Regions from separate parts of the Isoptericola sp. Y581 genome, predicted to be linked through region 1. Evidence: predicted binding sites of a transcription regulator. Region 1 holds the regulator's gene; the other holds the start of a gene.

Evidence for each region. The regulator LexA, encoded in region 1, represses DNA repair genes until DNA is damaged. The targets are predictions, from matches to a motif close to TCGAACANNTGTTCGA.
Region 2: a site for LexA is predicted at 4,767-4,782, ahead of imuA' (DnaE2-dependent mutagenesis accessory factor ImuA'). Genes of this name have one in related genera too.

The regions. Positions count from the first base shown of each region.
Region 1 is NZ_JCAIUK010000002.1:571,400-589,224, forward strand. It holds gene AC1C2W_RS05725 (ATP-dependent DNA helicase) at 1-1,539, shown strand, start outside; gene AC1C2W_RS05730 (L-lactate dehydrogenase) at 1,549-2,508, shown strand; gene lexA (transcriptional repressor LexA) at 2,578-3,384, opposite strand; gene AC1C2W_RS05740 (LysM peptidoglycan-binding domain-containing protein) at 3,632-3,970, shown strand; gene nrdR (transcriptional regulator NrdR) at 4,137-4,667, shown strand; gene AC1C2W_RS05750 (DUF5302 domain-containing protein) at 4,807-4,992, shown strand; gene serA (phosphoglycerate dehydrogenase) at 5,078-6,316, opposite strand; gene AC1C2W_RS05760 (HelD family protein) at 6,359-8,674, opposite strand; gene AC1C2W_RS05765 (PP2C family protein-serine/threonine phosphatase) at 8,860-10,278, shown strand; gene AC1C2W_RS05770 (sensor histidine kinase) at 10,275-11,468, shown strand; gene AC1C2W_RS05775 (response regulator) at 11,567-12,007, shown strand; gene AC1C2W_RS05780 (proteasome assembly chaperone family protein) at 12,104-13,042, shown strand; gene AC1C2W_RS05785 (cold-shock protein) at 13,261-13,464, shown strand; gene AC1C2W_RS05790 (spermidine synthase) at 13,592-14,395, opposite strand; gene AC1C2W_RS05795 (SAV_6107 family HEPN domain-containing protein) at 14,694-15,089, shown strand; gene AC1C2W_RS05800 (DNA polymerase IV) at 15,086-16,363, shown strand; gene AC1C2W_RS05805 (SCO2097 family morphological protein) at 16,402-16,830, shown strand; gene AC1C2W_RS05810 (transglutaminase TgpA family protein) at 16,892-17,825, opposite strand, start outside.
Region 2 is NZ_JCAIUK010000015.1:575-11,579, reverse strand. It holds partial or broken gene dnaE (DNA polymerase III subunit alpha) at 1-2,053, opposite strand, end outside; gene AC1C2W_RS19535 (Y-family DNA polymerase) at 2,137-3,837, opposite strand; gene imuA' (DnaE2-dependent mutagenesis accessory factor ImuA') at 3,837-4,667, opposite strand; gene fabG (3-oxoacyl-ACP reductase FabG) at 5,071-5,838, shown strand; partial or broken gene AC1C2W_RS19520 (hotdog family protein) at 6,013-6,198, shown strand; gene AC1C2W_RS19515 (hotdog family protein) at 6,287-6,487, shown strand; gene AC1C2W_RS19510 (helix-turn-helix transcriptional regulator) at 6,685-7,710, opposite strand; gene AC1C2W_RS19505 (MFS transporter) at 7,767-9,245, shown strand; gene AC1C2W_RS19500 (GNAT family N-acetyltransferase) at 9,298-9,813, opposite strand; gene AC1C2W_RS19495 (alpha/beta fold hydrolase) at 10,152-11,005, opposite strand, start outside.

The DNA.
Region 1 (17,825 bases):
CGCCGCGTGCACGCGTGGGCCGACGAGACGACGACCGGTGACCGCGACGACCTCGTCCCGGGCGTCCCCGACCGTGCCTGGCGCCAGGTCTCCGTCACGGCCCTCGAGTGCCTCGGCAACCGGTGCCCGCTGCTGGCCGAGTGCTTCCCCGAGCGCGCGCGGGCCGCCGCGCGGGACGCGGACGTGGTCGTGACCAACCACGCGATGCTCGGGATCGCCGTCTCCGGGAACCCCGGAGTCCTGCCAGAGCACGACACGGTCGTCGTGGACGAGGCGCACGAGCTCGCCGAGCGCGTGACCGCCGCCGCGACGATGGACCTGTCGCTGACGGTCGTCGAGCACGCGGCCCGCCTCGCGCGGCGGCACGGGGGTACCGAGACGGAGGCCCTGGACGCCGCGTCGCAGCGGCTGGGCTCGCTGCTCGCCACGGCGCCGGCCGAGCGCTTCCCCCTCGGGCTCCCCGACGAGCTGCGCGCGGCTGTCGCCTCGGTGCGCGACGCGGCGCGCGAGCTGCTCACCCGGCTCAAGCCGCAGGGCGAGCCCAAGGGCCGGGAACAGGGAGCGCCCGACGCGGGCATGAAGATGGCGCAGTCGGCGGTGCTGCAGCTCTTCGAGATCGCGGAGCGGATGGCCGCCGAGGACACGACGTCGGACGTGCTGTGGTGCTCGCGACCGCCCGAGAACGCGCCCTGGGCCGGTGACGGCGTCACCCGGCTGCACGCGGCCCCGCTGGCGGTCGCCGGCCTGATCCGCACGCACCTGCTCGCCGAGGCGACAGGGGTGTTCACCTCCGCGACGCTGACGCTGGGCGGCACGTTCGACCCCGTCGCCCGGTCGCTGGGGCTGGCCGGGTCGGGCGGCACCGACGAGACCCCGGACTGGACCGGGCTCGACGTGGGCAGCCCCTTCGACTACCCGCGCCAGGGCATCCTCTACGTGGCCCGACACCTGCCCGCCCCCGGTCGCGAGCCGACCACGGACGCCCAGCTCGACGAGATCGCCGGCTTGATCGAGGCGGCCGGGGGCCGCACGCTCGGCCTGTTCTCGTCGCGACGCGCGGCGCTCGCGGCGGCCGAGGCCATGCGCGAGCGGCTCGACGTGCCCGTGCTCTGCCAGGGCGACGACCAGCTGCCCACCCTGGTCCAGGCCTTCGCCGACGACCCGGCGACGTGCCTCTTCGGCACCCTCTCGCTGTGGCAGGGCGTGGACGTGCCGGGCCCGTCGTGCCAGCTCGTGCTCGTCGACCGTATCCCGTTCCCGCGCCCGGACGACCCGGTCAAGGCCGCACGGGCGCGGGCCGTGGAGGAGTCGGGCGGCAACGGCTTCATGCAGGTCTCGGCCACGCACGCGGCGCTGCTGCTCGCCCAGGGCTCCGGCCGCCTGGTGCGGGGCAGCGAGGACCGGGGCGTCGTCGCCGTCCTCGACCCCCGGCTCGCGACGGCCCGCTACGGCACCTTCCTCACCCGGTCGATGCCCGACTTCTGGCCGACCACCGACGGCGAGCTCGTCCGCGCTGCGCTGCGTCGGCTCGACACCTAGCCTGGAGCAGTGAACGGCACACGGAGCACGACCAAGCTCGCGATCGTCGGCGCCGGCGCGGTGGGTTCGACCCTCGCGTACGCGGCGCTCGGCCGGGGCGCCGCCAGGTCCGTCGCGCTTATGGACGTGAACCGCGCGAAGGTCGAGGCGGAGGTCCTGGACCTGCGGCACGGCGGCATGTTCATCCCGCAGGCCGAGATCGAGGGCTCGGACGACATCGAGGTGTGCCGGGGTGCGGACGTCGTGGCGGTCACGGCGGGCGCCAAGCAGAAGCCGGGGCAGACCCGCCTGGACCTCGCCGAGGCGACCGTCAACCTGACCCGCACGATCCTGCCGCGGCTCCTTGAGGTGGCGCCCGACGCGGTCTACCTCATGGTCACGAACCCGGTGGACGTCGTCACCTATGCGGCCCAGCAGATCAGCGGGCTCCCGCAGGAGCGCGTCTTCGGCAGCGGCACCGTGCTCGACTCGTCCCGGCTGCGCGACACACTCTCGCGGCACTGCGGGGTCGCCGTCGGAAACGTGCACGCCAACATCGCCGGGGAGCACGGTGACTCGGAGATCGTGCTGTGGAGCTCGGCCACGATCGCCGGCGTGCCCCTGCTGGACTGGCGCCCGTTCCGCGGCCGGCCGCCGCTCGACGAGCCGGCGCGGCGCCGGATCGCGACCGACGTCGTCGAGTCCGCCTACCGGGTCATCGCGGGCAAGGGGGCGACCAACTACGCCGTGGGCCTGGCCGCCACCCGCATCATCGAGGCGATCCTCAACGACGAGCACCGCGTGATGACCGTGTCGTCACGCCTCGACGGCTTCTACGGGATCGAGGACGTGTGCCTCTCGATCCCGTCGCTCGTCGACCGGCGCGGCGTGGCAGAAACCATCGACACGCCGCTCTCGGACGACGAGGTCGCGGGTCTGCGAGCGTCGGCCGAGAGCATGCGTGCGGTCCAGCAGCGACTGGGCCTGTGACGACACTGGGCCTGTGACGACACTGGGCCTGTGACGACCGGGCCGCCGCGGCCGTGACGCCGTCGCGGCTCAGAGGCTGCGGAGTACCGCCACGACCCGGCCGAGCACCTGTGCCTCGTCGCCGGCGATGGGGGAGTACGCCGGGTTCTGCGGCATCAGCCAGGTGTGGCCGTCCGCCTGCCTGAACGTCTTGACCGTGGCCTCGCCGTCGATCATCGCGGCGACGACCTCGCCGTTCTCCGCGACGGGCTGGCTACGCACCACGACCCAGTCCCCGTCGCAGATCGCCGCGTCCACCATCGAGTCGCCCGCGACCTTCAGCAGGAACAGGTCGCCGTCGCCCACGATCTGCCGCGGGAGCGGGAAGACGTCCTCGACGACCTGCTCGGCGAGGATCGGACCGCCCGCGGCGATCCGGCCCACCAACGGTACATACGAGGGCGGCGTGGCCGCCTGGGCGTCAGAGCCGGCCACGGAGCCGGCGACGAAGCCCGGGGTGCGGGCACCGACGGTGCCCGGCGCCTCGCGCGCGGTCCCGGCATCGGGGTCGACGACCTCGATGGCGCGCGGCCGGTTCGGGTCGCGCCGCAGGTACCCCTTGCGCTCCAAGGTGGTGAGCTGGTGCTTGACCGAGGACGGGCTCGCCAGGCCCACGGCCTCGCCGATCTCGCGCATGGTCGGGGGGTAGCCGCGCGCCGCCACGGAGCTCCGGATGGTCTCGAGGACACGCCGCTGGCGCGGAGTGAGCCGGTCGGCGGATGGCGTGAGCTCGCTCACCGAGGCGAGCGTGGCGCCGGGGGCGTCCGTCGCCGTGTCGGCGGTCGCCGTCCACGACTCCGCCGTGGTCGCCGGGGCCTGGTCCCGTCCGCTGGTCATCGCGTTCTCCGTCCTCCAGGGGCGGCCCGCCGCCGGGCCGATGAAATCCGACAAACCTTCCATCGCGCTGGTCGTCACTCTAGGCCAGATGCCCCCCGACATCAAACATCTGTTCGATCGGGTCTCGACCGTGTCGGTCGGACGTGGTACACCTAGTACAGCAGTTCGACGTACAGGTGTTCGAAGAACGTGTGTTCGACGAAGCCGGCGAAGCCGGCAACCGCGACGTGGACCGGAGGACGGGATGATGACCACCTCGAGCGCGACCAAGGACGTGACCGGCTTTCTGGGGCTCGGTGGCCTGCGGCTCACGCGGCGCGGCCGCGTCGTGATCATGTTGCTCGTCGTGCTCGTCCTGGTGGGTGCGGGGCTCGCCGGTCAGCGCGCGGTGGCGGAGTCGCCGGGGTCCGGCGTGGAGGTCCGGCTGCACACGGTCGCCCCGGGCGAGACGCTGTGGCAGTACGCGAGCGCGGTGCGCGGGGCGGGGGAGGACGTGCGGGACGTGGTCGCGGAGCTGCGCGAGCTGAACGGGCTGGCGTCGGCGGAGCTGCTGACCGGCCAGATGGTGATCCTCCCGCTGGACTGAGCGTCGCGCGCACTTCCTGGACCGAGCGTGGCGCGCATCACGGGCGCGCACCACGGTGCAGCAGGGCGCCCGGTCCATGACGGGCCTGCTTGCGCCGAGCGTCACCGGGCGCTTACCTTGTCGGGCAGCCGGGCGCCGGTCCGGAGCCGAGCGCAGGAGACCAGCGATGCACTGCCCGTTCTGCCGCCACGCGGACTCGCGAGTCATCGACTCGCGCACCTCCGACGACGGTGCGTCCATCCGTCGTCGCCGGCAGTGCCCCGCGTGCCAGCGCCGCTTCACCACCATCGAGACCGCGAGCCTGTCGGTCGCGAAGCGCTCCGGCGTCACCGAGCCCTTCAGCCGGGACAAGGTGGTGTCCGGGGTGCGCAAGGCCTGCCAGGGGCGTCCGGTGAGCGCCGACGACCTGGCCGTGCTGGCGCAGAAGGTGGAGGAGACCCTGCGCGCTTCTGGGCGCCCGGAGATCGAGGCCAACGAGGTGGGGCTCGCGATCCTCGGGCCGCTGCGCGAGCTCGACGAGGTCGCCTACCTGCGCTTCGCCAGCGTCTACCAGTCGTTCGAGTCGCTCGAGGACTTCGAGAGCGCCATCACGTCGCTGCGCGCCGAGCGCGAGACCCGTGACGACGACGGGGACGAGGCCGGGGACAGCCGGGATGCGGTCGGTGCGCGGGCGGCGGCCGGGGACGGCACGGAATGACGGCGTCCGGCGCCCGCGCGTCCGACGCCCGAAATGCCCTGGCGTCCCGGATGGCGGTAGCGCATGCTGGACCGGATCAGGTGCTTGCGCGGATGGCCGTGCCAGCACGCCCACCCCGACGGACGACGAGGTGATCGTGATGACGACGGACAATTCACGGGCGGAGAAGCCCAGCGAGGATACGAAGGCGCGCTTCCGGGAGGCGCTGGAGAAGAAGAACGCAGCCAGCCACCCGACCACGGGCAAGGACGCGAACACGGGACAGGTCCACGGCTCCGAGACCGCCGGTCCGGTCCAGAAGATGTTCCGCCGCAAGTCCGGCTGAGCGATCTCGACCACGCGCGCGAAGGGCGCCCCCGGAACTCCGGGGGCGCCCTTCGCGCATCGGCGTCGTCGAGGCGTCGTCGAGGTCAGCCGGCGGCCGGCCCGGGCGGGAACTCGGGACGCTCGAAAGCGTCGCGGATGCGCAGCCGGATCGTCGAGGGCATCTCCTGGAGCTTGGCCGAGGCGCCCCGTTGCGTCACGTCCGAGATGTCGGTCACGACGTACCCGATCTCCCCGCGCGTCGCGAGCATCTGTGCCTCGATGTTGGCGCCGTGGTCGGCGAAGACCTGGTTGACGGCCGCGAGGACGCCCGGGACGTTGCGGTGCAGCAGCATGATGCGGCCGACACCGGTGTGCGCGAGCTGCAGGCCCGGCAGGTTCACGGACAGCGTGGTGGATCCGGTCTGCACGAAGTCGCGGACCTTCTTGGACACGAACTCGCCGATGGCCTCCTGGGCCTCCTCCGTCGAGCCGCCGACGTGCGGCGTCAGGATGACGTTCGGCAGCCCCCGCAGGGGCGAGGTGAACTCGTCGCCGCGCTTTTTGGGTTCGGTCGGGAAGACGTCGACGGCGGCGCCGCCGAGGTGGCCCGACAGGATGTGCTCGCGGAGCGCCTCCACGTCGACGACGAAGCCGCGGGACAGGTTGAGGAAGATGGCCCCAGGCTTCATCCCCGCGAAGAGGTCCGCGCCGAAGAGCCCGGCGTTGCCGGGACGGCCGTCGACGTGGATGGTCACGGCGTCGGCGACCGCGAGGAGCTCCTCGATCGTCTCGACGCGGCGCGCGTTGCCGAGCGCCAGCTTCTCGGCCGTGTCGTAGAAGACGACGCGCAGCCCGAGGTTCTCCGCCAGGACGGAGAGCTGTGAGCCGATGTTGCCGTACCCGATGATGCCCAGCGTGCGGCCGCGCACCTCGTGCGCGCCGTCGGCGGTCTTGTCCCACACGCCGTCGTGCAGCGCCTTGTCGCGCACCGTGAGTCGCCGGGTCAGGGCGATGATCTCGGAGACGGCGAGCTCCACCACCGACCGGGTGTTCGAGTACGGCGCGTTGAACACGGCGACGCCGTGGGCCGCGGCGGCGTCGAGATCGATCTGGTTGGTGCCGATGGAGAACGTCCCCACGGCGAGCAGCCCGGGCACGCTCGCCAGGACCTTCCGGGTGACGGTGGTCTTGGACCGGATGCCGAGGATCTGGAAGTCCGCGAGGGACTCGATCAGCTCGGCCTCGTCGAGCGCACCGGAGCGCGTGACGACCTCGATCCCCGCGTCACGGAGATTCTGGGCGGCGACAGGATGGACGTTCTCGAGCAACAGGGCGCGCAGCACGCCCCCATGGTGCGCTGTCCCGTCGGCGCCCACAAACCCGTCTCACGCCACGGCCGGCTCCACGATTCCGGCGGGCAGCGGCTGCCCGTGCACGATCACGAGCCGCTGGGTCGGCCGGGTCATGGCGACGTACAGGTCGGAAGAGCGGCCGGGGCCGTCCGCGACGGCGGCAGGCTCGACCAGGACGACGGCGTCGAACTCCAGGCCCTTGGCCGCGCGCGGGTCGAGGACGCTCACCTGGGCGTCGTCGGGACGCTGGGCGAGGAGGCGCGCGCCCTCGGCGCCCAGCCGCTGCGCGACGGCGGACCGCACGGCCTCGCGGAGCGCCGGGACGCGGTCGCCGGGGGCGATCACCGCCACCCGGCCCGCGCCGTCGGACTCCACGAACTCGCCCGCCAGCGCGACGACCTGGTCGACGACCTCCTGGACGAGGGCCGGCGCGGAGGGGTCGGGGTCGTCGACGCGCAGCAGCTCCAGTGCGCGGTCCACCTGCCGGGCCGCCGTGAGGGGGGAGACCGGGAGGTCGGCCGCGGTCGCCATGCGCTGCGCGGCGTCGGCCACCTCGGCCGGGGTGCGGTAGCTGATCGTGAGCTCCTCGAGGCGCCACGAGCCGCCCAGCACGGGGTCGAGCGCGCCCGCCCACGACCGTGCCCCCGCAGGGGACGATGTCTGCGCGACGTCGCCGACGATGGTCATCGACCGCGTGGGCACGCGTCGGACCAGCATCCGCCACGCCATCGGTGACAGCTCCTGGGCCTCGTCCACGACCACGTGCCCGTAGGTCCAGCTGCGGTCCCCGGCCGCGCGCTCGGCTGTGGTCAGCTGCGGGCCGGTGGACTCGAAGCGGGATGCCAGGGTCTCGGCGTCCACGAGCCCGCCGCCCGCGCCGGTGGACTCGAGTACCGACCGGGCGTACTCGAGCTCCGCGGCCCGCTCGGACGTGCGGGTGTGGGCCTCGGCACGCGCGATGGAGTCGTCCTCGCCCAGCAGCTCGGCCGCCTCGTCCAGCAGGGGGACGTCGGACTCGGTCCACGGCGCGTCGGGCGACCGGCGCAGCGCAGCGCGATCGGCCGCCGAGAGCTCAGGAGCTGCCTCCGCGAGGCGGTGCGGCTTCGCGAAGAGGTCGGCGACGAGCTTCTCGGGCGTGATGGGGAACCACGCGAGGTTGAGGGCGACGCGCACGTCCCGGTGCGAGCGCAGGTCCTCGGTGACCATCGTGACGTCCTCCGGCGCGAGGTCGTTGTCGGACACCGTGCGGTACTGGTCGACGAGGCGGGACAGCATCTCCCGCACGAACGCGGACCGGGCCTCGTTGTGCGGCTTGTGGGTACGCCGGGCGCGGGCGATGGCCTCGCGCACGTCGCGCGGCCGCACGGCGAGGTCGTACCCCTCCAGCTGGAACCGCACGTCCTGGGCGGGGATCCGCTCGCGGGCCCGCACGGCCCGGCGGACGATGTCGCGCCAGACGAGGCGTCCCTTGATGCGCGCGGCGGCCGCCGGGTCGAAGGCGGTCGCCCGCACCCCGGGCAGCAGCTCGCCCACCGTCGTCGCCACGACGCCCGTCTCGCCGAGGGAGGGGAGCACCTGGTCGATGTAGCGCAGGAAGGCCCGGCTGGGACCGACGAGCAGGACGCCGCTGCGCTCGAGCACGCGTCGGTGGGCGTACAGGAGGTAGGCAGCGCGGTGCAGTGCGACTGCCGTCTTGCCGGTGCCAGGCCCGCCCTGGACCACCAGCGCCCCGGCGAGGTCGGCCCGGATGATGCGGTCCTGCTCCGCCTGGATAGTCGCGACGATGTCGGTCATCCGGCCGGTGCGGCGCGCGGCGAGCGACGCGAGCAGGGCACCCTCGCCCGAGAGCGTCGACGCCGCGAGGGCACCGTCGGCGCCCGTCGCCCCACCGTCGCCGGTCGCCAGCGCGTCCAGGTCGAGCACCTCGTCCTCGAGCCCCGTCACGGTGCGGCGGGTGGTCACGAGGTGCCGGCGCCGGCGGACGCCGGACGGGTGCAGGGCCGTGGCGCGGTAGAAGGCGGTAGCGGCGGGCGCGCGCCAGTCGGTGAGCAGCGAGACGTGCTCGTCGTCCGCGAGCCCGATCCGCCCGACATACCGGGTGACGCCGTCGTCGAGGTCGAGCCGCCCGAAGGCGAGCCGGTCCTCGACCGCGTCGAGCTGTGCCACGCGGTCCTCGTACAGGGTGGCGAAGGCGTCCCGTTCGCTGCGGTTCTGCGGTGAGCCCGAGGGTCCCGACCTCCGTACGTCCGCGAGCCGTTCGCGCGTCGCGCGTCGCAGCTCGTCAAGTCTCGCGTAGAGGTGATCGACGACCCCTTGCTCACGTGCCAGCTCGTCGTGCCTGCCCGCCACGCAACCTCCCCAGCATCAATCACGCCGCATCAATCGCGCCACGCACGTGCAACGGCGCGGCCTCGTGCGGCGGACCATCATTGCAGATCTGGCCGGGCATCGGGCACGACGTCCACGCGCCGAGAGGCGACGCGCCGGGCGGGGGGCACCGCGCCCGAGGTGGGGTGCGGGCTAGGATCTGGCCCATGAGCAGCGGCGACGTCCTGCGAGCCGGGCCCGAGGGGCCGGTCGAGGACGCGACGGCGACCGTGCTCCTCGTCGAGGACGACGACGGGGACGCGCTGCTCGTCACGGAGCTGCTCGAGGACGCGGGGGTCGAGGTCGCGCTGCGCCGCGCGCGCTCGGTCGCGGAGGCGGTGGAGGCGCTAGCTCGACCTGGCGGTGTCCCCGGGGTGGACTGCGTGCTCCTGGACCTCGGCCTGCCCGACGCCGTGGGGCTCACGGCGATCGAGCGGCTCCGGGAGGTCGCCGAGCGGGTCCGGGACGTCCCGGCCCTGGTCGTGCTCACCGGCCTCACGGGGGGAGACCAGGGGCTGCGTGCCGTGGCCGCAGGGGCCGACGACTACCTGGTCAAGGGCGAGACCGACGCGCGCCTGCTGGGTCGGTCGCTGCGCTACGCGCTGCAGCGGCGCCGTTCCGCCGCGCAGCAGCGCGCGCTGTACCGGAGCGCGGTCCGCGCCGAGGAGACGGCGCGGCTCGAGCGGGCGTTGCTGCCCAAGCCGCTCGTCGGGGACGAGAAGGTGTCGGTGATGGTCGGCTACCTGCCGGGCGGCGGCGGGCTGCTCGGCGGCGACTTCTTCGACACGGTGGAGCGGCCCGACGGGTCCATCCTGTCGGTGGTGGGCGACGTCGCGGGGCACGGCCCCGACGAGGCGGCCCTGGGCGCTACCCTCCGCACGGCCTGGCGCACCCTGGTCCTCACCGGGGCGCCGCCAGAGCGCATCCTCGAGCAGCTCGAGCGGGTGCTCCTGACGGAGCGCGCCCGCCCGGAGGTCTTCGTGACGCTCTGCCAGGTGGTCGTGACGTCGGACCGGACCGCCGTCGACCTCTACCTGGCCGGGCACCTCCCGCCCCTGCTCATCACGGGCCCGGTGGGCGGGCTGCGCTGCGAGGCGCTGTCGCCGGCGGGCCGCGGGCGCGCGCTAGGGGTCCCGGTCGACGGCGGGTGGGAGCCGCGTCGCATCGCCCTCCACGGACCCTTCGCCCTCATGCTGTATACGGACGGCCTGGTCGAGGCGGAGATCAGCGCCGCCGACGTCCCATCAGCGCAGGCCGCCGGCGAGCCGATGCTGGACGGGCTGGGCAAGGACGCGCTCGGCCTGGTCGCCCTTCAGGTTCAGCGCCCCGCCCGCCCCGGCCCGCTGCGGCGGCGCGTGCCGCGGCTCGGGCAGTCCGGGCTGCACGAGCTCGTCCGGGAGGAGCTGGAGCGGCACGGCATCGTCGGAGTGGTGGAGCGGGTGCTGCGTCGGGTGCGCGCGCTGCACGGCGGGCCGCTCACGGACGACGCGGCCATGCTCGTCGTCGGCTGGACCGGTCGCGGCAACTCCGTGGTGGGGGAGCGGTCCTCGACGCTCGCGGACTCGGCCGAGTGGGCGCGCCCGTGACGGACCAGCGCAGCCTGCGCGACGTCGTCCTGCGTCTGCTCCTCGTCGTCGGTGCGGTGCTCCTGCTCGCGCTCGGGGTGGCGCTCGTCGCCATCCAGCGCTCCCTGGCGCTGCTGCGCGTGGGCGCCGGGGACGAGGCGATGGACGCGGCGCACGCGTGGAACCGCACGCTGTTGGCCGTGGTGATCGTGCTCGTGCTGCTCGTCGTCCTGATGGGCCTGTTCATGTGGCGTGCGCTGCAGCGCGGCGTGACGGGCCCGCTGGCCCGTCTGACCGCGTCCGTCCGGGCCGCGAGCACCGGCGCGCACGAGCACGAGATCCGGGTCGAGGGCACCGGCGAGGTCGCGGCGCTCGCGGCCGACGTCGAGCACATGCGCCGCGAGCTCGTGCAGCATGTGGCCGAGGTGCGCGCCTCCCACACCGAGACCGAGCAGGCGCACGCCCGGCTGGCCGAGCAGACGCGCGAGCTGGCGCGGTCGAACCAGGAGCTCGCGAGGTCGAACCGCGACCTCGAGCAGTTCGCCTACGTCGCCTCCCACGACCTCCAGGAGCCGTTGCGCAAGGTCGCGAGCTTCACGCAGCTGCTGCAGAAGCGCTACGGGGACCAGCTCGACGACCGCGCCGACCAGTACATCGCGTTCGCGGTCGACGGTGCGCGGCGCATGCAGCGGCTCATCCAGGACCTGCTGAGCTTCTCGCGCGTGGGGCGGTCGGGAAGCCCGCCCGAGCAGGTCGACCTCGAGCAGGTCCTCGAACAGGTGCGGCACGACCAGGGGGAGCGGATCGCGGAGGCGGGCGCCCGGGTGACCCACGACCCGCTGCCGGTGGTGCGGGGCGAGCGGGCGCTCCTCGCGATGCTGCTCGGCAACGTGATCGGCAACGCGGTGAAGTTCCGCGGCCCGGGGCGCCCGCCGCACGTCCACCTGTCCGCACGCCGGTTGTCCGCGCCGGAGGAGGGCTGGGAGATCTCGTGCACGGACAACGGGATCGGCATCGACCCCCAGTACGCCGAGCGCGTCTTCGTCATCTTCCAGCGGCTGCACCCCAAGGACGTGTACTCCGGCACCGGCATCGGGCTCGCACTGGTGAAGCGGGTGGTGGAGCACCACGGCGGGCGGGTGTGGCTCGAGCCCACGGACGGCGGGGGGACCACGGTCCGCTGGACCCTCCCGGACGGTGACGAGGCATAGGAGGCCGTCGTCGGTTAGGCTCGGTGCACGTCGCTGACCTGCGAAGACGTGCGAAGTCGCAGGTCAACGGGCGGCGGGACCGACGGCAAGGAGTGGGAATGACGGACCAGCAGGCAGGCATCGAGGTCCTGCTCGTCGAGGACGACCCCGGGGACGTGCTCATGACCCGTGAGGCGTTCGAGGAGCACAAGGTCGCGAACCGGCTCTCGGTGGTCTCGGACGGGGTCAGCGCGATGGAGTTCCTGCGCAAGGAGGGCGAGCACGCCCAGGCGCCGACGCCGGACCTCGTCCTGCTGGACCTCAACCTGCCCCGGATGGACGGCCGCGAGGTGCTCGCGGCCGTGAAGGACGACCCGCGGCTCAAGCACATCCCCGTCGTGGTACTCACGACGTCGGAGGCCGAGGAGGACGTGCTGCGCTCGTACTCCCTGCACGCGAACGCGTACGTGACGAAGCCGGTCGACTTCGACCGATTCATCCAGGTGGTCCGCGAGATCGACGATTTCTTCGTCACGGTGGTGCGGCTCCCGCGACGCTGAGGGCCCTCGGGAAGGATCCGGGCGGTGGCACGGTTGTGCCTCGTGCGGGCGGGAGTCCGCCCGAGCCGTGCACGTCGGTACCTGAGGAGGAACCCGTTGCTGGACCCGCAGAGCATCTACGAGGTCGACGAGGCCGCCGTCGCGCGCGCCCTGCCCCACCGTGGGCCGGACGCGCAGCCGACCGGCGACGGGCCGGTGCTGCTGCACGCCCTGGACGGGTTCGTCGACGCCGGCTCCGCGGCCGAGGTCGCCGTGGAGCACCTCACCAAGGAGCTGACCACCACGCGCGTCGTGACCTTCGACGTGGACCAGCTGCTCGATTACCGCTCGAAGCGGGTGGGGATGACGTTCGACGCCGACCGGTGGTCGTCGTACGACGAGCCGTTCCTGGCGGTCGACCATCTGGTCGACCGGGAGGGCACGGGCTTCCTGCTGCTGCACGGGTCCGAGCCCGACCTGCAGTGGGAGCGCGTCGCCGCGGCGGTGAAGACGCTCGTGGAGCGCTTCGACGTCTCCTTGACCGTCGGCTTCCACGGGATCCCGATGGGCGTTCCCCACACCCGGCCGCTGTCGCTCACGGCGCACGGGACGCGGCCGGGCCTGGTCGAGGACTACACGTCGTTCTTCGGCGCCGTGCGTGTGCCGGGCTCGATGGCCGCCCTGCTCGAGTACCGCCTGGGCGAGGCCGGCTACGACGCCATCGGGTTCACCGTGCACGTGCCGCACTATCTCGCCCAGTCCCGGTACACGCCGGCGGCGGTGGTCGCGCTGCGGCACGTCGAGCGCGCCACGGGCCTCGACCTGGCGACGGGTCGCCTGGCGGAGGCCGCGGCGGACGCGACGATCGAGGTCGAGAAGCAGGTGGGCGAGTCGACCGAGGTCAAGGCCGTGGTGCAGGCGCTCGAGGAGCAGTACGACGCGTTCACGCGGTCCGTCGGGCGCCCCTCCCTGCTCGCCGAGCAGGCGCCGCTGCCGACGGCCGAGGAGCTCGGCGCGGAGTTCGAGCGGTTCCTGGCCCACCAGGACGACGATTGACGGGTCCCGGGGCTCCCGGTCCGTTCTGGCACCAGGGCGTGATGTCGCGACCGTCCCGGTTGGTCGTCGCGCGGCGTCCGTGGCATACCCGTGTGGTCCGTGCCACACTGACCGCGTTGCAGGAGCGCGCTTCCGGAGGATCGGCGGCGGGCTCGCGCAGCGACAGGCTGCCGTCCGGTACGCCCGTGACCGTGTGGACGGAAGGTCGAAGGATCAGCATGGCGCAGGGTTCTGTGAAGTGGTTCAACGCCGAGAAGGGCTTCGGTTTCATCGCGCAGGACGACGGCGGCGCCGACGTCTTCGTGCACTACTCCGCGATCGAGACGCAGGGGTACCGCTCCCTGGACGAGGCCCAGCGGGTCGAGTTCGAGATCACCCAGGGTCCCAAGGGCCCGCAGGCGGAGCGGGTCGTCCCGCTCTGAGGTACTGATCTGCCTGACGGCGGCCGCGTCCCCGATGGGGGTGCGGCCGCCGTCGTTGCGGGGCCCCTCAGATGCCCGCGAACTCAGATACCCGCGAACTGATGCCCGCGAACTGATGCCCGCGAACTCAGATGCCCGCGAACCGCGCGAGCTCGTCGCCGACGAGGAGCCGAGTCGGGACCGGAAGGCTGCGCAGCCCGCGAGCGAGGGCCGGGTCGTGCAGGTCGACCGCCGGAGAGAGGTCGGCCTCGCCGGCCGGCGCGGACCGCACCGCGGCGAGCACGACGTTCCCGTAGCGGCGGCCCTTGAGGATGGCCGGCTCGGCGACGACCCCGAGGCGTCCGTCGCCCGCCCCGTCGTCGCCGAAGACCTCCGCGAGCGTGCCGATCTCGCGGCGGGCGAGGTGCAGCGGCGGGCGGTCCGCGCAGTTGGCGAGGAGCACCCCGCCGGGCCGGAGCACCCGGTGCGCGGCGGCCGCGAACTCCGCGTCCGCGAGGTGCTCGGGAGTGCTGTCGCCGGCGAACACGTCGCGGACGACGACGTCGAACGACTGCGGCGGGAGGGTCCCGAGGGCATGGCCGGCGTCGTCGGCTCGCAGCCGCAGCCGCGGTGCACGAGGCAGCGCGAACCAGGCCCGCACGAGCTCGAGCAGGCGTGCGTCGACGTCGACGCCGAGCTGGCGCGAGCCGGGCCGCTCGTGCTCCACGGCGCGGGCCAGGGCGCACCCGGCCGCGCCGAGGTGCAGCACCCGCAGCGGTCCGGCCGGCATCGTGGCCATCACGGTCGCCATCTGCTGCATGTACTCGAAGGCGAGGAACCCGGGGTCCGCGAGGTCGAGCGCCGAGCTGGGCACGCCGTTGACGTGCAGCGTCACGCGGTCCGGGTGGTCGGGGTCGCGCTCGACGCGCGCGGTCCCGGTGTCGATCGGCACCTCGCCGTCCGGCAGTGTCGGTGCGTCGGTGGATGCTGGGTGGCGTCGACCGGACCGGCGGTCGGGGCGGGAGCCCCCTCGGGGCGAACGGGACATGGGACCAGTCTCCCCGGTCCATCGCCCGGCCGGGCCGGCCGGCCGCCGGTTGACAGGAGTCGAACAGGTGTTCGACACTGACGAGGGCGCGGCGAAGGTCGCGGAGCACGGGAGGTGCAGGATGTCGGCTCGCACGAGATCTGCCAGGACGGCGGGTGGCCGTGGCCCCGCCGTCGTAGGCGCCCTGCCGCCGAGCCCCGAGGTGACGCGGCTCCTGGACCGGTCGGACGCAGAGCTCGCGGCGGCGACGAACGCAGTCGATCCTGCCCAGCGCTTCGTGCACGCGCATCTGGCTGCGCTCCGGGCGGCGGCTGCGGTGGTGGCGCTGCGGGGTCGCCCCTCGGTCCGCAGCCGTGCGCGATCGGTGTGGGACATGCTGGCCCTCGTGGAGCCGGGCCTCGCCGCGTGGTCGGGTTACTTCGCCGCGGGCGCGCGGGTGCGGGCGGCGGTCGAGGCGGGGCTCGAGCCGGAGGTCGACGAGCGTCGTGCCGCGGAGCTGGTCGCGTGCGCGGAGGACTTCCGGGACGAGGTCGGGCTGCTCGTCGACCCGCGTGCCGGCTTCGCGCGGCCGCTCGCGGTCGCGCCGGCGGCGTCGTGAGTCGCGGCCCGCGGGCCGTCGGCGCGTTCCGCGACTGGGGTTCCGACGAGTCGGGCACCTCCGTCCTGCACGTCGACATGGATGCGTTCTTCGCCTCGTGCGAGGTCGTCCGCCGTCCGGAGCTGCGGGGTCGGGCGGTGATCGTCGGCGGCCGGGAGCGCGGCGTCGTCCTCGCGGCCACCTACGAGGCGAGGGCCTTCGGCGTCCGGTCGGCGATGTCGATGGCCGCCGCGCTGCGGCTGTGCCCGCACGCCGTGGTCGTGCCGCCGGACCACCACCTGTACCACGAGGTCTCCGAGTCGATGATGGCCCTGCTGTCCACGGTCACCCCGTTGGTCGAGCGTGTGTCGGTCGACGAGGCCTTCCTCGACGTGAGCGGAGCGCGCCGCAGGCTTGGTGCTCCGACGGCGATCGCGGCACGGTTGCGGGAACAGGTCTACGCCGAGCACGGGATCACCTGTTCGGTCGGGGTCGCGCAGAACAAGTTCGTGGCCAAGCTCGCGTCGACGCACGCGAAGCCCGACGGGATGATGCTGGTCCCGGCGGACGCCACCGTGCGGTTCCTGCGGACGCTGCCGGTCGGGGCGCTGTGGGGCGTCGGGGAGAAGACGGAGGCCGCGCTCGGGCGGTGGGGCATCGGCACGGTGGCCGAGCTCGCCGACACGGACGTGCCGACGCTCCAGGCGGCCGTAGGCAGCGTCGTCGGCGCCCACCTCCACGACCTCGCGTGGGGGCGCGATCCGCGTCCGGTCGTCCCGGGCCGCGAGGAACGGAGCGTGGGGGCCGAGACCACGTTCGAACGGGACCTGTGGGACCTGGGCGCGGTGGAGCAGCGGGTGCTCGAGCTCGCCGACCGTGTCGCGGCGCGGATGCGTCATCAGGGTGTCGTGGCGCGCACCGTGGCGATCAAGGTGCGCACGAGCGACTTCCGCACCTTCAGCCGGTCGCGGACACTGCCCGCGCCCACGGACGTGGCGCGGGTGATCTTCTTGGTCGCGCGCGAGCTGCTGGCCGCGGCGGAGCTGCGCGGGCTTCCCGTGCGGTTGGTCGGGGTGCGCGGGGAGAACCTGCAGGTCAGGACCGGTCTTGCGGAGCAGATGACGCTCGATGAGGCGGTCGATCCGCGCCAGGAGGCGAGGCGCGAGGCCGAGTTGGCGCTCGACGCGGTGCGCGAACGGTTCGGAAGTTCGGCGATCAGCCTCGGCGCCGCCGCGCGGCGGCGACCGAGTCCGCCCCCGCCGACTACCGTGCCGGGCAACGCAGGCATATCCTGAGGGAGTTCATGTTCCACCGCGAGACCCGGGGGGACTCGATGCCTCTGTCCGAGTACGAGCAGCGAGTGCTGGAGCAGATGGAGCGCGCGCTGAGCAGCGACGATCCCCGTCTGGCGAACACGCTGCAGCAGGCGCGCCGCCGGTCGCCACTGCGTTATGTCCTGGCCGGTGTCGGAGTGGTCGCGGGCCTGCTGCTGCTCGTGCTCGGTGCCGCCACGTCGCAGGCATGGGTGGGAGTCGTCGGCTTCGTGCTCATGTTTGCCGGGGTGGCGTACGCGTTCGCCGCACCCCGCAAGACGGGCCCCGTGGGAGTGGCCCGCCCCGACGGTACGGTCGACCCGACGACGAACCCCGACCGGGCACGTCCCGGCCGGACCACGACGAGGCCCGCCGCCCCGCCGAAGAAGGAGGGCTTCCTGACGCGGCTCGAGGAGCGTTGGGAGCGCCGTCGCGACCAGGGTCGCTGACCCGGGCCTGCTCGCTCGGCCTGGGCGTCAGCTCGGGCCGGGCGTCAGTTCGGGCCGGGCGTCAGCGGGCGCCGAGGCGTTCGCCGAGCCCCGCCATCACCGACTCCGCGAGCCGTTCGAGCTCGGCGGGGTCCGTGGGGTGGGGCTCGCGGGCATAGCGGCTCGACTCTGCGGCGTCCGCGAGGACCGTCAGGTCGTCGAGCACCTCCGGGGGGAGCGACCGGCCCGACCGTGATGTGACGGCGGTGGCGATCGCCCCCGGGGCGCGGCGGAGCGTCGTGGCGGGAGGCAGCTCAACACCCTCGGCGGCGAGAGCTCCGAGCACCTGCTGCCAGGCCAGCTCCGGGTCGAGCTCCTGCGCCGCGCGTCGCCGACGTGCCAGGAGCAGGACCAGCACGCCGGCCAGACCCACGACGAGCGCACCGGACGTGAACCACACCCAGGCAGGCAGGCCCGTGTCGACGACCGGGTTAACCGCGATGCCGGTGGACGACGTCGGCGACACGTCCTGGCTCGGATCGCTCCCCGCCGTCGGCCGTCGGTCGCGGAGCTGGTCAGATGTCGGGACCGCGGCCGGGTCGCCCTGCACCCTCGGCATCGTGTACGCGGGGGCGCTGCCGGTCTGCTGTGCGGGGGTGGGCTCGAACCGCACCCAGCCGGTGCCGGGGAAGTAGATCTCGGGCCACGCGTGCGAGTCCTGGCCGGTGATCTCCCAGCTCGTCTCGCCTGTGCGGGCGCCGGGCAGGTATCCGACGGCCAGGCGCGCCGGGATGTCGAGCGAGCGGGCCATGACCACCATCGTGGTCGCGAACTGGATGCAGTACCCCGTGCGGTGCTGCAGGAAGTCCCAGACGGGGTCGCCGGTGCCCCCGCGGGGGATCGTGGTGGAGTAGGTGAAGCGGCTCGGGTCGCGCAACCACCGCTGGAGCGCCACGGCCTGGTCATACGGATTGTCGGCGTCGTCCACCGCGTCCCGTGCCGCCTGCTCCACGTCG
Region 2 (11,005 bases), on a different contig from region 1:
CGAACGCGTACCGGATCGCCGTGAGCATGCCCAGGCCCAGGAGGTCGAACTTCACCAGCCCCGCGTCGGCGCAGTCCTCCTTGTCCCACTGCAGCACCGTGCGCCCCTCCATGCGGGCCCACTCCACGGGGCAGACCTCGATCACCGGCCGGTCGCACATCACCATCCCGCCCGAGTGGATACCCAGGTGGCGGGGCAGGCGCAGCATGCGCTCAGCCAGGTCGAGCACCGGCGCGGGGATCTGCCCCTCCTCCTCGGCCGACCGCGGCCGCTGCCCGGGCACGACATCGTGCGAGTCGTCGGCCCTGCGCGTCTCGCCCGCGTCCGTCGCGAGCGGGTCCACGAACCGGTCCCCGCCTCCCCACAGCCGTTCCTTCTCGGCGTCCTTCGCCATGCCCTTCACCATGCCCTTCACCATGCCCTTCACGACGGTCCGGCTCGGCTGCGCGCCGGCCGACGCCCGGGCGTCGCGGGCCGTCCGGTCGGCCGCCGGGCTGGTCGGGTCCGGCCCCCGCAGCGACCCCCAGCGCTCGATGGACTTGCTCCAGGCGTCCTGCTGCCCGACGTCGTACCCGAGCGCGCGGGCGGCGTCGCGCACGGCCGAGCGCGGCCGGTAGGAGATGACGTTCGCCACCTGCGCCGCATGGGTGCGCCCGAACTTCGTGTAGACGTGCTGGATGACCTCCTCGCGGCGCCCGGACTCGATGTCGATGTCGATGTCCGGCGGGCCGTCCCGCTCGGGTGCGAGGAAGCGCTCGAACAGCAGGCCGTGCCGGACGGCGTCGACCGCGGTGATGCCCAGCGCGTAGCAGACCGCCGAGTTGGCGGCGCTCCCCCGGCCCTGGCACAGGATGCCGTGGCGGCGGCAGAACTCCACGAGGTCGTAGACGACGAGGAAGTACCCGGGGAAGCCCAGGTCCTCGATGACCTGCATCTCGTGGTCGATCTGCGCCCACGCCCGGGCGCCCGCGGACCCGTCGTGACCCGGCCCTGGTCGGGGCCCGTACCGGTCCGTCGCGCCGCGGCGCACCAGCTCGCGCAGCCAGGTGGCCTCGTCGTAGCCGTCGGGCACCGGGTACGGCGGCAGGTTCGGGGCGACCAGGTGCAGGTCGAAGGCGCACTCGGCCGCGAGCTCCGCCGCGGTCGCCACCGCCTGCGGGTGCCGCCGGTGCAGCGCGCGCATCTCGGCGGCCGAGCGCAGGTGCGCCGTGGGGCCGCCCGGCAGCCAGCCGTCCATGCCGTCCAGCGAGGACCGCGCCCGCACGGCGGCGAGCGCCCCCGCCAGGTCGGCGTCGCGCGGGCGGGCGTAGTGCGCGTCCGTGGTCGCCACGAGCGGCAGGCCCGCGTCGCGCGCCAGGCCGGCGAGCGCGTCGTGCAGGTCGGCGTCCCGGGGGTCGCCGGTCGCGGTGATCTCGACGGCCACGTTGTCGCGCCCGAAGGCGTCGACCAGCAGGTCGAGCTCGCGCCGGGCCGCGGCCACCCCACCGCCCGGCCCGGGCGCGGTGAGCGCGCGCCGGACGGCACCCTTGCGGCACCCGGTGAGCACGAGCCACTCGCCGCCCGCCTCGGCGCCGAGCTCCTCGAGGGAGTACCGGGCCTTGCCCTTGACCCCCGCGTCCAGGTGCGCGGTAGCGATCGCCCGCGACAGGTTCCGGTAGCCCTGGGTGCCGCGCGCCAGGACCAGCAGGTGGGTGGCCCGCGGGTCGGGGACGCCCGTCGGGGGGTCGAGCACCGGCCGGCTCCCGGCGGTGCCCGGCGCGGCCCCCGCCGTCTGCGGCGCGGGCAGGTGCAGCTCGGCGCCGAAGACGGTGGGCAGCCCCACCTTCCGGGCCGCCTCGGCGAAGCGGACCACCCCGTACAGCCCGTCGTGGTCGGTCAGCGCCAGCGCCTCGAGCCCCAGCCGCGCGCCCTCCGCCGCCAGCTCCTCCGGGTGCGACGCGCCGTCGAGGAAGCTGAACGCCGAGTGGGCGTGCAGCTCGGCGTACCCGCTCCGCCCCAGGCGCGTGCCTCGTTCCTCGGCCCCCACCCTCCGCTGCACCTCCGTCTCAGTCATAGCTCTCCTGATGACCGAGACTGCGGCTCCGCCCCAGGCGCGTGCCTCGTTCCTCGGCCCCCACCCTCCGCTGCACCTCCGTCTCAGTCATAGAACGCCTCGACCCGCCACGCGCCGCCCGACTGCGCCAGCAGCAGCGCCCGGCCGTCGTCGAGCACGGCCTGCAGGTAGACGCGGCGCGCGCCCCCACCGGCGGACCACCAGCGCTCGGCGAGCGGCCACGGGCCTGCCCACCCCGTCACCCCCGCCACGTCCTGCGTCCCGACCTCGTCGCCACGACCGCCCCCGCACGCGACGACGGCGGGCTCCCCGCTCATCGCGAGCCGGGCGTCCACGACGACGTCGCGCCCCGCGGCGTCGAGCACCCGGGCGGGCACGGGGTCGGCCGGCAGGGCCGCCGGCGCGGGGCCGGGCAGGGCCCCGGGCCAGGGCAGCCCCGGGTCGCGACCGGGTGCGCCCTCCGTGCCGAAGGGCACGAGGCGCACCCGGTCACGGGGCCCGCGGCCGCCCTGCAGCTCCACCGTGAGCACGGCGTGCCCGCCGAGCAGACCCTGCACCCGCCCGAGCGCGCGGCGGGCGCGCTCGCCCTCGCCCGCGTCGGCGCCCCACAGGCCCGGCTGGTGCGTCGTGGCCGGGACCACGTCCTCGGCAGCCAGGGCGAGGTGCGCGATCGGCGCGACGACGGGGTCCGCCACCGCACCCGACCTGCCCCGCCGGGCGGACGCCGCGGTCAGCCACCCCTCGAGCTGCCACCGCACCCGGTCGGTGATCCGCGCCGCGCTCATCCCGCCGGCCGCGCCGTCGTCCGTACGCCACACGCGCTCCAGCACGGCGCCGCTGTCGCCGTCCACCCCGCCGAGGTCGTCCCCGCCGAGGTCCCCGCCGGCGGCCGTGCGCGCGGTGATGCGCAGCCGACCACAGGCCAGGCCGCGCGCGGCGAGCAGGTCGTACAGCTCGGTGGCCAGGCGGCGCGCGGCGAAGGTCGCGACGTCGACGCGCAGCGCGGGCGGGTCGAGCTCCTCGGCGACGGCGAGGTCCGCCTCGACGCGACGCCGGGCGGGCGGGCGGAGGTCCTCGCCGCGGGCCAGCCGCTGCGCCCAGGCGCCCAGGTCCCCGAACCGGGCCTGCACGCTCGGGGACGGCAGTCGGGCCAGGTCGCCGAGGGTGCGCAGGCCGAGGCGCCACCACAGCCCGGCCGCCTCGCGTACGGCGGCCACCCCCGCCGGGTCGCAGGTCGCGTGCACCAGCTCGCCCACGGGCCGGTCCGCGAGGAACGCGGCCGACGCGCCCGCGGGCACGACGGCGTCCTCGCGGGCGGCGAGCACCGCAGCGAGCAGGCCGTCGGCCACCCCCACCTGGCTCTCGTACCCGGTGCGCTCGGCGACCGCCCCCACGAGGAACTGCGCCAGCGCGAGCTCGGACCCGTGGTAGCGCGCGGCCCCGTCGGCCGGCAGCAGGAGCAGGCCAGGGCGCGCGACCTCGAGGCCCGCGACGACCGTCTCGGCGGCCAGCGCCACCGGCTCGAACTCGCGCGCGTCGCGGCCGTCGTCCGCCGGCAGAAGCGCCACCTCGGGGCACCGCTCCTGCGCCTGCCGGCGGCGCATCCCCCGCCGCACCCCCTGCGCGCGGGCGACGGCCGAGACGGCGACGACGCTGTGCCCCGCGCCCGTCCCGCCGCCGGACCGGGCGCCGAGCACCGCGGCGGGGACGTGCGCGTCCAGACCCGCGACGGCCAGCGCCGCCACCACCGGCCAGTCGGGGACCCACACCACGGCGGTCCGCATCACGCCACCCGCAGCCGGGCGCCCGGCCGTCCGGCTCGTTCATCAGCCCGCTCGTCCGCCTGCTCGCTCGCATCCTCGACGACGTCCCCGACGGCGGGGACGCCACCCACGACGGCCTCGACCCGCAGCGGCACGTCGACCTCGATCTCGACCGGCCGGGCGGCGGCGCCGCGGCCGGTGCGCAGCACGCTCAGGGTCCGACGACGCAGCCACCCCGCCCCGCGGTCGACGCCGGACCAGGTGCCGCCCCGCGCGTCGAGGGTGACGTGCGCGCCCGGCCACGCCGCCTGCGCCACCAGCACCGCGCCCCGCTCCCGGGTGCGCGCGGCGAGGCGGCGCCGGTCGGCGCCCGCCAGGGTGGCCCCCGGACCGACCACCACCACGTCCATCCCGTCGAGCAGCGCGGCGACCGCGGCCGGGGCGTCCGGGCCGGGGGCGGGCACGAGCACGGCCCGCCCGAGCGCGATCCCGGCGTCCGCGGCCGCAAGCATCCCGACCGCGGGCGCGCCGACGAACGCGACCCACGCCCCGGACCGCGAGGCCTCGGCCAGCAGAGCGAGCAGGAGCGTCGTCGACCCCCGCACCGCGAGCACGGTGCCCGCGGCCAGCCCGCCCCCTGGCAGGAGCGCGGACAGGTCCGGGTGCACCGGCAGCAGCCGGCCGCCGCCCGCCTCCGCCGTCCGCGCCCCGCCCCCGGTGCGCTGCTCCGCCGCCCGGAGCGCCGCCCGGGCGGCGGCGACCCGGTCGAGGGCAGGTACAGGTCCGGGTCCAGATCCGGGAGCAGGTCCGGGAGCAGGGTCCGAGGTACGCGGAGGGGCGACGACCGTCACTCGACCTCCTCCCGGGGTGCCGCCGCGCCACCGCACGACGCACCCAGACCGGGCACCACGGCGCGCGGGCACGCGACGCCTGGCTCACCCCTGCATCGTTCGAACATGCGTTCGAACACCTTCAGTAGACGCCGGGGGGGCGACGCCTGTCAACCGCGCAGGTCGGCCGCACGGGCGCCGCCCGTCATGTGCGCTCGGCGCCACATACCGCGCAGTCGGTATGGATGTTTGGGCGTCCTCGCGGTCCAGACTGGGGGCGCAGCAGCAACGACGAGGAGGTCGTGCCCGTGCAGATCGTCGGCGTCCCGCCGCGCACCGTCGCGCCCCTCGAGCCGTCCCCGCACCCGGCACTGCAGCCACATCTGCAGCACCACCCGCAGCCACATCGAGGAGAGGACCCCGCATGACCGGGCAGACACCCCAGCTCCGCACCGCGATCGTCACCGGAGGAGCCCGCGGCATCGGCGCCGCGACCGCCCGCCGCCTGACCGCCGACGGGCACGCCGTCGCCGTCCTCGACCTGCGCACCGAGCAGGCGGCCGAGACCGCCGCCGGCATCGTGGCGGGCGGCGGCCACGCGGTCGGCATCGGCGTGGACGTCGCCGACGCGGACGCCGTCGAGGCCGCCGTCGCCCAGGTGACCGAGGAGCTCGGCGCCCCCACCATCCTGGTCAACAACGCCGGGATCCTGCGCGACAACCTGCTGTTCAAGATGTCCCCGGACGACTGGGACGCCGTGCTGCGCGTGCACCTGCGCGGCGCGTTCGTGATGTCCAAGGCCGTGCAGGCGCACATGGTCTCCGCCGGCTGGGGCCGCATCGTCAACCTGTCCAGCACGTCCGCGCTGGGCAACCGCGGCCAGGCGAACTACTCCGCCGCGAAGGCGGGCATGCAGGGCTTCACCAAGACCCTCGCGATCGAGCTCGGCAAGTTCGGGGTCACGGCCAACGCCGTGGCCCCCGGCGTCATCGCCACCGACATGATCGCGGCGACCGCCGAGCGCATCGGCATGCCGCTGGAGGACTACCTCGCCGCCGCCGCGAAGGACGTGCCCGTGGGGCGCGTCGGGCAGCCCGAGGACATCGCCGCCGCGGTCTCGTTCTTCTGTTCCGAGGAGGCCTCGTTCGTCTCCGGCCAGGTGCTCTACGTCGCGGGCGGGCCGAAGGCATGAGCACGAGGAGCCCCCGCGGAGGTACGCCGAGGAACGAGGTGTGCCGGAGCGAGGCACCGCAGGGCTCGTGCAAAGGGGCCAAGGCATGAGCACGAGGAGCCCCCGCGGAGGTACGCCGAGGAACGAGGTGTGCCGGAGCGAGGCACCGCAGGGCTCGTGCAAAGGGGCCAAGGCATGAGCACGACGACCGGCACGCCGATCCGGGTCGACTCCCCCGCCGCGCTCGCCGACGCCGTCGGCCGGCGCGCGACGGGCGAGTGGCTCACGATCGACCAGGGGCGCATCGACGCGTTCGCCGACGCCACCGAGGACCACCAGTGGATCCACGTCGCCCCGGAGCGCGCGGCCTCGGGACCGTTCGGCACGACGATCGCGCACGGGTTCCTCACCCTGTCGCTGCTCCCACGCCTCGCCTCGTCGCTGGTCGAGGTGGCGGCGTCGCGAGGGCATGAACTACGGGCTGGACCGCGTGCGGTTCCTCACGCCCGTGCCCGCCGGCTCCCGCGTGCACGCCGCGACCGCGCTCACCGGGGCCGAGACGGTCGCCCAGGGCGTGCGACCGTCCTCCACCGCGACCGTCGAGATCGAGGGGGTCGAGAAGCCCGCCCTCGTCGCCGAGGCCCTCGCCCTGTACGTCCCGGCGACCTGAGATGAGACACCCCACTCACCCCGAGCCTGGTCACGGCGCGGCGGGCGGGCCGGCCCGCCCGGTCGAGCAGGTCGGTCGTCACCTCCCACAACCGCTGTACCCGGCGACGAGTGCTTTGGTCGGCGGGTAGGGGGCGTTGGCTGGGCGGGCGGTGACGGTGGCCGCAATGCCAGCGAACAGTGCGAGCCCGACGGTCGTCACCGCGCGTGCCGGGACGCTCGATCCGGCGCCGCGCGACCGTCGTCTGTCGAAGACTGCCGTTCTGGGACTCCGTTGTCGATCCGGTTGCGGATGGCGCGCAGGGCGTGGCGGAGTTCAGCGGGTTCGATCTCGGTGATGTTGGCGTCGAAGGTGAGCAGCAGCCCGGCGACCCCGGACCACGACCATGCTCCGAGCGTGAGCCGGCAGCCGTCCTCCGTGTGGTGCTCGACGGTGGAGCCGCCGGGAGCAAATCGCGCGACGGTCGAGGCGGGTAGAGCGATGATCGCTGAGCCCCTGCACGGCCATTCAGCTGCGACGTCGCCGCGGTCGTGGGTGGTCATCACGAAATTCACGGCGTCGCCGTGCGGGATGGCCCGCCGCTCGAAGGGCTTGTGCGTCGGCGTGCCCGGTGCGAGGCGGTCGAGGCGCATGACGCGCCAGCGGTCCGCTGCGGGATCGAAGGCGACGAGATACCAGCGTGCCGCCCAGACCACGAGGTCATGTGGTTCGAGCGTGACGGTGACCGACTCACGGTCGTCGGCGTACTCGACCCGCAAAGCGTGGCGCCGGCTGATCGCGGTGCCGACGGAGCGGACGAGCTCGGCGTCGATGGGTGGTGCCGGGAACTCCCAGTAGTTCCGAGCCGCCGAGACAGTGAACGCCGCGGCGTGCAGGCGGCTGCGTTCCGGCATCGCCTGGTGCAAGGTGGCCAGCGCTCGAGTCGCGTTCTCGCGGATGCCGGACAGCACCGTGGGAACCGTCTGCAGAGCTACCGCGGCGGCGACCGCTTGGTCTTCGTCGAACACGACCGGAGGCAGTGGTGTGGCGCGGCCGAGGCGGTAGCCACCTCCGACGCCGCGTACGGCCTCGATCTCGTAGCCGAGATCTCGGAGGGTGTCGATGTCGCGCCGAACCGTCCGTACGGATGCTTGGAGGCGCAGGGCCAGTTCTCCGGCGGTGAAGGTGGCGCCGGTGCCGAGGATCGAGAGCAGCTTCAGCGCTCGAGCGGAGGTGTTCGCCATGCGGATCCCTAAGTAGTGGCCATTCGATGGCAACTATAGATGTCAGTGTCGCCCGTATGACCACACCGACAAGCCCTCACCGAGGGCAGGCTGCCCCACCGTCGTCGCCCACCCTCGTCGCCGGAGCGGGCGCGAGCGCCGCCCTGCTCGTCGTGCTGTTCGGGACCTTCATGGACCTGCTCGACGCCACGATCGTCTCCGTCGCCGCCCCGGCCATCGCCCAGGACCTCGGAGCCAGCGACGCGCAGATCCAGTGGACGATCGCTGCCTACGTCCTCGCCCTTGGGACCGGCCTCGTCACCGGCGGGCGGCTGGGCGACCAGTACGGTCGCAAGCGGCTGTTCATGATCGGGCTCGCGGGGTTCATGGTCACCTCCGCGTCGTGCGCGCTGGCCGCTGATCCGAGAATGCTCATCGGGATGCGCGCCGCCCAGGGCATCGCCGCGGGCGTCATGGTTCCCCAGGTGTTCGGCATCATCCGCGGGTCGTTTGCGCCCGGCGAGCGCGCCAAGGCGTTCGGAGCCTACGGGGCCGTCCAGGGTCTCGCGGCCGTCGCGGGCCCTTTGCTGGGTGGCCTGCTCGTGGACGCGGATCTGCTCGGGCTCGGCTGGCGCACCATCTTCTGGATCAACGTTCCTGTCTCCGTCGTGGCGCTCGTCCTCGGAGCAAAGGTCCTCCCAGAGTCTCGGTCCGCGTCGAGCGCCCGGCTCGACCTCCTGGGAGCCGTGCTCGCTGCGTCAGGCATCTTCCTGCTGCTGTTGCCGATCATCCAGACCGAGACGTGGGGATGGACGTGGGTGAGCGGCGTCATGCTCGCCGCCGGACTCGCTGTCCTGGCGATCTTCCTCACCTACGAGCGTCACCTGGCCGCGCACGGGAGGGAGCCCGTCCTCGACCCGGCGCTCCTGAGGATTCGGGCGTTCACCGGTGGCCTGTGCGCGTCCATTCTGTTCTTCGGCGGCATCGGCTCCTTCTTCCTCACCCTCTCCGTGTACCTGCAGAACGGGACCGGCCGCACCGCGTGGGAGACCGGGCTCGTGATCCTGCCCTACGCGATCGGGTCGATCGTCACCTCTGGCCTCGGTGTCGCCCTCGCTGCCAGGGCCGGTCGAGCCCTGCTGATCTCCGGTGCCCTGACCGTCGCGGTGTCTCAGCTCCTGCTCTGGCTCGTCATCAAGGACGGCAGCGACCCCAGCTACTGGCCGCTCGCGCTGGCGTTGCTCATCGGCGGCCTCGGCCTCGGCCTTGCCGCACCCATCCTGGTGAGTGTCGTCCTCGCCGGCGTTCCCGGGCGTAACGCCGGTGCCGCGGGCGGGGTCCTGTCCACCGTCGACCAGATCGGTGGCGCGGTCGGGATCGCCGTCCTCGGCACGATTTTCTTCACCACCGCCGCAGGGGCGCCCGACGGCACCCCGGCCCTGGTCGGCTACAGCGACGCGTTCGGCATCGTGCTGCTTGCTTCCGCAGGTCTCTACGTTGTCACCGCGCTGGTGATGCTCGCGCTCCCCAGGTCCGCTGCCGGACACACCGGATAGGCCGCCATGAGCGGGGCCGTGCGGGAGCGTGGCGCTCCCGCACGGCTCTTCGCTAGATGCGGAACGGTGCCGCGTAACGGACGGTGCCGCGGGGCAGCGGGTGCTCGGGGTCGAGGGCGAGCGCCATCATGGCCTCGTCCGGGACGTCGATCATGAGGGTGATGCCGTGGACGGAGGCTCGTGTGAAGCCGAACCGCGGGTAGTAGGCCGGGTGTCCGAGGACGGTGACGAAGCGCTCGCCCTGGTCCGCGGCGGCCCTGAGCGAAGCACGGATGGCCGCGGTTCCAGCGCCGGTTCCCTGGTACTCAGGAAGCACAGCGACGGGTCCCAGGCACAGGGCCGGAGTCTCGTCGATGTGGCAGCGCGTCAGCAGTGCGTGGCCGACGAGCGTGCCCTCCTGGTCGGTGGTGACGATCGACAGGTCGTCGATCCAGGAGACGTCGCTGCGCAGAGCGCCGACAAGGTCGGCCTCCAGCGGTGTCTCGAAGGCGGCCAGGTCGATTGCGCGGATGGCAGCGGCGTCGGCGCTGGTCTCGGCGCGCGTGATCCATGGGTTGCGAATGCTCATGACGGGGTACAGGTCCGTTTCATGGTGGTGTTCGTGGTGGGTGTCACCTCGCGAGCTCACGCTCCCAGCGAGGGCAGATCCGGTGAGGTCAGGCGGTCGCACAGGACGTGAGATCGGTCCGGGCGGTCCGCACAGCGGCGACCTTGAGCGCGGACATCGATCTCACCTCCCTGACATTCCTCGACCGGGTACACACGAACAGCGTGGAACGTAGCACGCCGAGATGCGCGGTGCAGCTGAGTTCCCGCGCGGCTCTCCAGCCCCCGTGTTCGAGGGCCCAGATCGAGCAGGCCGATCGCCAGGACGGCGCGCACCGGAGGCCTCCAGCTTCCGGGTGCTCAGAAGTCGAGCAGCGGCAAGACAGAGCGAGCAAATGCTCCAGGGTCCGCGCTGGCGCCCACGTGGTTGCCGGGCATGTCGATCAAAGGCTGGCGCAGCAGCGTGGCCAGAACCGTGGCTGCCTCGCGCGCCATCTGATGATGGCTCGCCACCCCGGCGCACACGGCTAGCCGGACTCGGCGCAGCCTCTCGATGTCGGGTTCGTAGAAGACACTGGGGCCAGCCATCTGGCCGAGGAAATAGCGGTTCTTGTCGAGCTCGTCCGGCGGCAAGGGCGGCAGCTTCACGTGCGCGGGCGGAAACTGGCCCGGACCCGTGTGATGAGCAGCCCCGCTGAGGTCGTAGAACTCCTGCACCGCTTGCTGCGGGTCAGCCGGCGCGACGGCGAACGCCGCCGCCGCGCGATCGGCGAGGAGTGCGTCGTCCAGCAGTGTGATCAGGGGCGGCTCGTGCAGCACAGCTGATCCGACGAGCCGAGGGTGCCGCGTGGCCAGCTCGAGCACGGTCACAGCCCCACCGCTCGTGCCGACGAACGCTGCCGGCGCGCCGGTGAACGTGTCGACGAGCGCGGCAAGATCCTCGGCGAGCGTTTCGGGAGTGGGTGTGGCCATGCCCGGTGTCCTTGGACTGGCTCCGATGCCGCGGGGATCGTGGCAGACGACGGTGAACTGGCCCGCGAGCTCATCGGCGAGGCCTGCGAATCCGGCCCGTCCCGCCGGCGCTCCGACGAGGAAGAGCAGGGGCCCGTCGCCGTGCGCGCTATAGGCGATCGTCGTGTCGGTTCGTCGAAGGACCTTCGGCGAGCCCGCGGTGCGCCCGGAGTAGTCCGCGATCTTGCGCCCGATGACCTCGA